3 regions of the Paenibacillus sp. FSL E2-8871 genome follow, and region 2 is predicted to be linked to each of the others. Evidence: predicted binding sites of a transcription regulator. Region 2 holds the regulator's gene; each other region holds the start of a gene.

Region 1 (3,219 bases), 3.0 Mb from region 2:
TAACGGAGAACGATAAAAGAGCCGCGAGTTAGACGAGCGTAGCCCCTAGGCTCCACCATAAAAAACCGCCCTGTTCGCAATGTTGCTGACAGGGCGGTTTACTATGTCATAGAGGGAAACTTGAAAGTTATCAGTCAACCTGCACTCAACAAACTATCTTGCATTTTTTTAAGGCTAACTTATTAATAGAGCACTTACACAAACATAAGATTACTCTGCTACAACTTGCTTACCTGCAATCCGGCCGAAGGTGAAGATATCAGCGATAGCATTACCGCCAAGACGGTTTGCACCATGAATGACCCCTGTTACTTCACCTGCAGCGAACAGCCCAGGGATGACTTCGCCTTTTTCATTCAATACGCGAGTCTTCTCGTCGATCACCAAGCCGCCCATTGTATGGTGAACGGATGGTACAGCTTTTTCGATGTAGTAAGGGCCTTTTTCAAGAGATTTCAATCCACCGCGATGTTTGAAATCAAGGTCTTTACCTGTTTTCGCATAATCATTTACTTTATTAATCGTTTCTTTCAAAGTGTTCACGTCAATTTTGAAGAAATCAGCCGCCTCTTCAATCGTATCGGCTTTAAAGAGCAAGCCTTGTTTAACGAGCTGATCGTATTCGTCTTGATGAACTTCGATCGTTTTACCAATATCCTCAATGCCTTGATTCCATAATTGATACGTATATCCACCCGTTTGGGCAAGAATTGCTTTAGAAATAACGTCACGACGTTCTAATTCCTCAACGAAGCGCTTGCCTTCTTGGTTAATCAGGATCGCACCATCGAAGCGGGAGTCTGCAACCAGGGAAATAACACCTGTCTCAGGATTACAGATTGGATACGTTTGAATACTCTCCATATTTGTCAGTTTGGCGCCAATCGTTTCTGCCATAACGATACCGTCACCTGTAGATCCTGGTGTATCGGTAGACATATATTTTTCATCCATTTTAGGGTTATACTTTTTACGCATCTCTACATTGGATCCAAAACCACCGGTAGCGATGATGACGCCTTTGTTCGCATGGAATGTGATCTTGTCGCCAGTACCCGAAGTCGCAGTTACACCGGTTACTTTGCCGCTTTCGTCCTTCAGCAAGGTTTCGGCTTTCATATTCGTTTTGATCGTGATTTGATCAGCGTCTGTTTTGGCTTTTAACTTAGTAATCAATTCAACACCTGTATGACCTACAGGAATCAACGCACGTTTTCTGGAATGGCCTCCAAATTGGAACAGATGATCAGGTAAGAACTCTACCTTGATCTCATCGCGCAGCCATTCGGCAGATGATAGAGCATTGTCGGCAAGAATACGAACCATCTTTGGATCCCCGAGGTTGTCTCCGCCTTTCATCGTATCATTATAGAACAATTCAGTCGTGTCATCTGTGATGCCTAGAGCACGTTCAACCCAGTTGTCAGGAGCATTCATCTCACCACCGGAGATCAATGTGTTGCCGCCAACAGCTGGCATTTTCTCGAGCAGAACTACATTTGCTCCAGCGCTCTTCGCTTCGATAGCCGCACTAAAGCCAGCACCCCCGGCACCGATGACGACAACATCATAGGTTTGCTCGACTTCTTCTTTGTCTTTGCTTTTACTGACTGCAGCGCCAGCGACAAGGGTAAGTCCAGATTTCGTAATTGCATCTTGAATGGCTTCGAGATATCCTTTGCTTGTAACCGTAGATCCGCTAACGGCATCAACTTTTGCGCTGTTAGTTGCCATGACATCTTGCTTGAGCTGCGTATAAACAGGTTCTGCAAGTACTTCATTTTCCTTATGCTCTGTTACTTTAATGTCAGTGATCTTGTTATCTAATAAGGAAACTTGTACTTTAATATCACCATGTTTACCTTGCCCAACCCCTTCAAAGACTTGAACTCCGTTTGCATCTGCAGCGGGTGCTGCATCTTTACCGCCGCAGGCAGCAAGCGTGAACATAAGACTGAGGACTAGTAGAATAGATAACAGCTTTTTCGTGTGAGTTCGCATAATATCTCCTTCATTCTGTTGTGAATTGGTTACATACACTAGGGAGAGGCAGATTTGCTAGGCAAATCCCTTATCTCTAGCCTAGACATGAATGGTGTTTCATGTGAAAATATGCACAAGACCTATTATAGAGTTAGTACTGCATTATGTATTTGCACAGATTAGCGTTTTTTTGTCTTTTTCGGGCATGTAAGAAACGGATATTGTGAAGGGCTATGATTACAATGAGATCAATTCACTTAAAAATTACGTTAATCGCAGGAAGCTGCTTCTTGCTGCTGTTCATTGCATTGCTTGTAACAATATATTTGGAGATGAACCATACGGTTGTCCCTTTGAATAAGAACTTAACGCAGCAAGTGGTTAATGCACGCAGCGACCAGATCGATTATTGGTTTAATCAGCGCATCGGTGAGATAGACATGCTTGCTTCTCTAGCTTCGGACCATCATTGGACACGAGATGAATTGCTGCAAGAGATCGATAAGTTCGAGGCGAAGAAGCAAGTAGAGTACGAATCCATACGAGTGGTGGATATTCACGGAAATTCCTGGTCAGCAAAGGACAAGCCTTTTTCGATACTAAACCGACCCTACTATCGAAAACAACTGCTAAATTCAGATTCCAATTATGTGGTGAGTAATCCGATCGTATCCAAAGCGAATGCAGTTGAAATCGTCGTCATTCTCTACCGCGTGAATCCATCGGTGAATGATGAGGTAGCTTATATTGCCGCAGCCGTCTCCGTCAAGAAGATGAAGGAGATTGCTCAAGATGTAATGCTATATGACCAGTCAGGCCAGCTTATCATCGATTGCAGAGAGCTGGGTGAAGGAGATGGAGCGGAGGATGCAGCAGATAAGAAGAACATGAGTGTATTTGAGGCTCCAATTCAAAATGTGGAAGGCTGGAAGCTAGTACTCGAAGTACCGAATTCAAGTCTATCGCTAGCGGTGATCAAAACCCAGCGGACTGCATTGCTGGTAGGCGTTCTTATCGGTAGTGCGTTTATCGTCTTTCTGATGCTGCTTGCTTCTTCCATTATTCGTCCAATTCAGTCGCTTCGCCAGGTAATGGAAAATGTGCAGAACGGCAACCAAACCATACGAGCAGATGTTACGCGCTCGGATGAGATCGGCGATCTTGGGCGAAGCTTCAATGACATGCTTGTTCAATTATACGCTGTGGAGCAGGACAGAAAGGAGATGGAACTCAGAC
Region 2 (3,219 bases):
AACAGCGAGTCTACCCACATCATTTAAAAAGATAGACTTTGCGCCATACTCTGTAGCTATACGCAGCGCTTCCGGAGCTGGAACAGCCGTCGGATCACCACTTACACCTTTATGGATGAGGGCTGCAAGACGCATCTCTTCAAACATATCCAGGTTATTATTGCTTGCCGCACCATCTGTACCCAGTGACACCTTCACACCAGCCTTTAGAAGATCCGTAACCCGAGCCACTCCACTAGCCAGTTTCAGATTACTTCCTGGGTTATGAGACACGCCTACATCATGACGAGCCAGTATCTCGATCTCTTCATCATTCAAATGAACGCCATGAGCAACAATAGACGGACGAGTGAACATTCCAAGCTTCTCTAAATGCGCTACAGGCCGAAGTCCGTAATCCACCACATTCTGCTCCACTTCGCGTTTGGTCTCGGACATATGGGTATGCATCGGTAAATCCAAATCATGTGCCGCTTGTACAAACTTAACAAAGAAGTCCGGTGGGCAAGTATATGGGGCGTGTGGCGAGATCATCGTCGTAATTCTGCCGCCAGCCTTACCATGCCAATTTCGTGCAAAAGAAATCGCTTCCGCAAGCTTGTGATTTTGTACTTCCTCTGGGCATAATCCGATTACGCCTCTCATCAGTACGGAACGGATGCCTGATAATTCGACCACCTCTGCTACTCGGTCCATATGATCATACATATCCAAGAAGGTTGTAGTACCACCTTTTAGCATTTCCAGTACCGACAAGGAGGTTCCCCAGTATACATCTTCTCCAGTGAATTTCGCTTCCATTGGCCACATCTTCTCTTGAAGCCACACCTGAAGTGCTAAATCATCTCCATAACCACGAAGCAATGACATTGCGGCATGGCCATGTGTGTTTACCAGACCTGGCATAAACAGCAGACGACTGCCATCAACAACTTGCACATCATCTTCCATTAAAGGCTCTTCTTTTCCTATGTAAGTGATCAAATCATCTTCAATAGTCATGTATCCGCTCAGAACCGGCTCATCCGTTCCCGGAATAAGAAAACGCCCGCCCTTAATAATCGTTTTACTGCTCTTCATTTCCGCTTTCTTCCTTTCCGTCTTTCAAATAATAAGCAAGGCTTTGCAAATCCGTTGTAAAATCGGCAGCATGAACACGGATATTCGATGGTGTTTTTAGAATCACTGGTGCAAAATTCAAAATCGCCTCAATGCCAGACTCAATGAGAATATCTGCTACATTCTGCGCTTCTGAATCAGGCACAGTAATTATCCCAATTCGAATACCTTGCTCACGAACCGTCTGACCAAGCTCCTCCATCGGTTGAACGGTAAGAGAGTTGATTTTCCGCCCTACCTTAGGTGCATAGGAGTCAAATATAGCGGTAATCTTCATAGTATCTTTCAGATAAGCATTGTAATTAGATAATGCATGTCCAAGGTTACCAGCACCTACTAAAGCCACATTCAATTGTTGATCCAGCTTCAGAATATGACGGATTTTTTCAATAAGATAAGTTACGTCATACCCGATACCTTTTCTACCAAAGTCTCCAAAATAAGCTAAATCTTTACGAATTTGAGCAGGATTTAAATCAAGTTTTTGTCCTAGTTCTTGTGAGGAAACGGTTAATATTTCACGTTTCTGGAGATCATTCAAGAAACGCAAGTACACAGGAAGTCTGCGAACAACGGCTTCTGATATTTTATCCGATTTCATAATTTACCTCCTAATTTAAGTGATATTCTGTTCAAATCCTATCGAAATATCTGCACCTCGTCTCAAGGAAGAGCGGTATTCTTATACCGCCCTTCCTTGTAGAGTGATTAATAAGATCGATGACGTTCTTTTCAAGAAACGCCTCCGTCTTCCAACCACTCCGCTATACGAGGAACCATTTGATCCGTAAGCATATGCTCCATTTTCGGGCCAGGCAACGAATAGAGGAAATACTTCCCATAGTGAGATTCTATCACCCTTGTGTCATACACAATAACAATACCCCGATCTTGCGCTGTCCGTACCAGCCTCCCAAATCCTTGCTTGAAGCGAATAACCGCCTGAGGAACAGACAACTTCATGAACGGATTCTTTTTCTGGGCTTGTAATAACTCAGACTTCGCTTCCGCTAGAGGGTGGTTTGGCGGTTGAAATGGGAGCCTCACGATGGCCAAGCATGTTAATGCTTCACCTGGAATATCTACACCCTCCCAAAAGCTGCTTGTTCCTAATAGTACAGAAGCTGCACTGTCCTGAAAACGGCGGATCAGCTTGCTACGGCTGCCCCCCTCCACGCCTTGACCTAGCACCGTGATCTCTTGTGAGGCTAGAGCCTCTTTCAGAGGATCGTAAACCTGGCGTAGCATCTTGTAAGAAGTAAACAGGACAAGCATCCGCCCACGTGTTGTAATAGCTGCTTCTGCTAGTGACTGTACGAGTGTATCGACAAATCGGGCATCGCCTACACTCCCCTTCACACTAGGGAAATCCCGCGGAATAACTAACAGCGCCTGCTCCCGATACTTAAAGGGAGAAGGCAGGAGTGATGTCATCAGACGCCCCTCTTCCGCAGCTTCATTAAGTCCGAGATTATCAATCATAAACTGGAAAGATTTATCGACAGAGAGTGTCGCCGAAGTTAGCACGATACTTTTCTTCTTGTCGAAAAACAGCTCCTTAAGCTGAGTACTAACATCAACAGGAACGGCATACAGCTGTAGCGATTTACTGCGATAATTTCCATTCGCCTCCAGCCAATATACTACATTCTCATCATTTAATCCCATAAAAAACCGTACTTGCTCACGTATAGAAGCTAAATCCTTAAATAAGCCGCTAATATCGGTAACTAGACTATCTGAGGAAGATTGACCTTCTTGATCTCGCATCTCATTAAGCATTTTATCACCTTTACGGATAATTTCGCTTAATGTCAGATTCATAGTATTCTCTAAAGCAACCAATTCATCCCAATCTTTCGGTTTACGGGTAGGAAGTAGCCGCATGACTAACTGGCCGGCTTCTCCCGCCGCTGCATCGCTACGTTCCGGCAAGAGGCTGAATAGTTTATCACTAAGCAGATCCCAGGTTTCTTTTACGGTAAGCAGGTCCGGATAGATTCTATCGATCACTCCGCTCCATTCAGAAGCTTCCTCACTGCCTGATGACTGAAGCATTTGGCGAAGTGTAGGAAGTTGGCCATTTCGACTATCCTTATA
Region 3 (3,219 bases), 3.0 Mb from region 2:
ACGGGTAATTTAAAGGGAACCAATGAGGCGTATCTATCGACTGGCTATATGAGCGAGCCTGTAAAAGTGATCTTTGAATACTCAAAAGAAAACCCGGGTAAAGGTCACGATAAGTAATGGAGAAATAATCCATCCAAGCACGACCCGCGCTGAAACTTCCTGTACCGGTTATCGAATTATCTGTCCGAGGAAGACTTATAACCGAAGTAAAAACGTTTGAGGCGTAACATAACAAGCCGATTAGGTACCAGACCACGGGGTCTATACCTAATCGGCTTGTTTCTATGTACAGTATCAAGATATTATTCAGGTTTTAGTGGGATTGTATTATGTATTGTATAATAGAACGACTGCCTCAACAGGTATTTATAACATAAAACATAGGAGGATACATGTCCTGGAGCAAATTGAAGCAACAACTGGAGAGTTTTCTCTGTCCTGCGTTATACGGCAGGGTTGAATATCGCGCAAGCAGTTACCGTTATTTACCTGATAAATCAGGGAATTGTTATATTTCGGTAGATAAAAAGAACGTACTTAATATGAATGATAGAACTAGCTCAATTAGATGGTATCAGACGGAGCAGGAGATTAAGAATGATTCAGATCTCCAAATTCCTATCAACCATGAAGACATTGAAGCGGTTAGAAAAGATAGTAAGGGGATCATCCCGGAGGATCGTTTAATAGTCATTGCAAGAAGCAGAAAAATATCAGAAGTTGCAAAGGAGCTTTTGTCAGCACAGACGTCATTAAGTAAATCGAATTTTATTGTTATAGCAACTAAGTATTTATCTATTTCCATAGAGGAGAGCTTAGAAAGTGACGATATCTTATTGAATATTCTAGCCTTAGTGGACAGACGAGTTGGAAAAAAGCGAATTTTAAACATGAGCGAGAAGATGAAGTTAAAGCATCCAAGTGTGCAATATTTTTATGAACTAAGGCGTAGTATATTATAACAATAAATAACTTCATTGAATATTCAAGAAACACTCTCTACAAAAATCCCTAATTCTACGTGACTTCTTCCCACCATAACAATAGCCATGATAATGAGAGGGATGTTCGCATATGGTGCATATGGAATCGGAGAGTGTCGCTCTACTGGTAAGGAAGGATACAGTGTTATGAGATCCTTATATTTATTGGACTTTGCGGACAAGTATGAGGAAAAATCGTTGTTAAAGAGATGACATCATTGCCGTCTCTTTTTTGTTTCACTTTTTTAGTATTGCGCTGACTCTGGTTCCCGCTACCGCATCTTACGATCACAAGTATGAAGACTGCAGCAAAATTAGCGTTGATGCTTATGTTCGAGCTCTCTCTGCTCTGCTCAGCTAGGTGACGGGAATCATAGACGTACTTGTGTGATGTTGCTACGATGTTTCATGGAAATTAAGTGAAAGTGATCACAAGAAATTACAAAAGGAGTTATTTATCGTGAAAAGAATCGTAACACTGAGCACACGCAAACTGATGGATACCGCAAAACATGGCGGATGTGGCGCATGCCAGACATCTTGCCAATCCGCTTGTAAAACTTCCTGCGGCGTTGCAAACCAGAAGTGTGAAAATGCAATGAACAGATAGGATTCGGAATTTTACCGCCCATTGCTCTGCTGATGGGCGGCTATTTTTAAGAAATGGATACTATCCCTAAAGGATGGCGAAGCCGTTTCTACTTGTGTGTAAAAGGAGCTTGATTAGCAAGTATGATTCATCAATATAAACTAAACGGATATAACATCGTGCTCGACACTTACAGTGGTTCGGTACATGTTGTTGATGACCTGGCATATGAAATTATAGCGCTTTATGAGGAAACTTCTGTCGAACAAATCGTGACATTGATGTTGGATAAATATAAGCATGATTCAAGTATTTCTGAGAGCGACATTCGAGAAACCATCGTGGATATCGAGGCGCTTATAAATGATGGTCAGCTTTTTACGAAAGATGAGTATGAGAACCTCTCGCTCGATTTAAAAAAACGGAAAACTTATGTTAAGGCACTCTGCCTCAATGTTGCGCATACCTGTAATTTGTCATGCGATTATTGCTTCGCTAGCCAAGGGAAATACAACGGAGATAGGGCAATCATGAGCTATGAGGTTGGACAAAAAGCTATCGATTACCTGCTTGAAAATTCGGGTCATCATCGAAACCTGGACATCGACTTTTTCGGCGGGGAACCGCTTTTGGCCTGGAAAGTGGTTAAACAGATCGTAGCTTATGCAAGAAGCAAAGAACAAGAATACAAAAAGAAGTTCCGCTTCACCTTCACGACGAACGGAATGCTGCTGAACGATGAGGTCACCGAGTTTTTAAATCAGGAAATGTACAATGTCGTATTAAGCCTGGATGGAAGAAAAGAGGTTCATGACCGGCTTCGCCAAACGGTTAACGGAAAAGGCAGCTACGATCTTATTGTTCCGAAGTTCAAGGAATTCGTTCGTAAGCGCGGGGACCAAGAGTACTATGTTCGAGGAACTTACACTCGTAACAATGTCGATTTCACCAACGATATATTTCATATCGCAGACCTTGGTTTTGACAAAATCTCTATGGAACCGGTCATCTGTGATCCAAAGGAACCCTATGCACTTACCGAGGAGGACCTGCCGGAGATATATAACCAGTACGAAATTCTCGCCAAGGAAATGATCGGTCGCGGTGAACAAGGCAAGGGGTTTACCTTTTATCACTACATGCTTGACCTCTCAGAAGGGCCTTGCATCCAGAAGAGAATCACTGGCTGTGGGTCAGGAACCGAATATCTTGCCGTCACCCCTTGGGGAGAGCTTTTTCCTTGCCACCAGTTCGTCGGGGATGAAGAATATAGCATGGGAAACCTCTGGGATGGGATCACACAACCTGAGCTGCAATGTCAATTTAAAGAGAGCAACTGCTACTCGAAGCCGGAATGCAAGGACTGCTGGGCGAAACTCTACTGCAGCGGCGGTTGTCCTGCCAATGCGCTGCACGCGACGGGTTCTCTGGTCGGAACCTATGACTTCAGCTGTGACGTCTTCCGCAAAAGAGTCGAATGTTCCATGATGGTGAAGGTTGATGAATCTATTAGAGCGATGGAAGGGCAATCTAGCTAGTTAACGTAACGGACGAATAAACTATAACCGAGAAATAGACACTTTTAAATAAAGTGCCCTTTCTCGGTTTTTTTTGTATTAACTAGAACTATGATCATAGATCGTCTTC

The links. The regulator Rex, encoded in region 2, represses fermentation and respiration genes when NADH is low (regulators of the CRP and FNR family bind a similar motif). The targets are predictions, from matches to a motif close to TTGTGAAATATTTCACAA.
Region 1: the regulator Rex is predicted to act here: its motif matches at 2,103-2,120, upstream of NYE25_RS24445 (flavocytochrome c).
Region 3: the regulator Rex is predicted to act here: its motif matches at 1,401-1,418, upstream of scfA (six-cysteine ranthipeptide SCIFF).

The regions. Positions count from the first base shown of each region.
Region 1 covers NZ_JBBOBV010000001.1:5,408,128-5,411,346, forward strand. The annotation lists gene NYE25_RS24445 (flavocytochrome c) at 211-2,001, opposite strand; gene NYE25_RS24450 (sensor histidine kinase) at 2,226-3,219, shown strand, end outside.
Region 2 covers NZ_JBBOBV010000001.1:2,439,118-2,442,336, forward strand. The annotation lists gene NYE25_RS11210 (amidohydrolase) at 1-1,080, opposite strand, end outside; gene NYE25_RS11215 (redox-sensing transcriptional repressor Rex) at 1,067-1,720, opposite strand; gene dinG (ATP-dependent DNA helicase DinG) at 1,852-3,219, opposite strand, start outside.
Region 3 covers NZ_JBBOBV010000001.1:5,416,054-5,419,272, forward strand. The annotation lists gene NYE25_RS24460 (DUF4855 domain-containing protein) at 1-117, shown strand, start outside; gene NYE25_RS24465 (SF0329 family protein) at 393-962, shown strand; gene scfA (six-cysteine ranthipeptide SCIFF) at 1,444-1,593, shown strand; gene scfB (thioether cross-link-forming SCIFF peptide maturase) at 1,716-3,110, shown strand.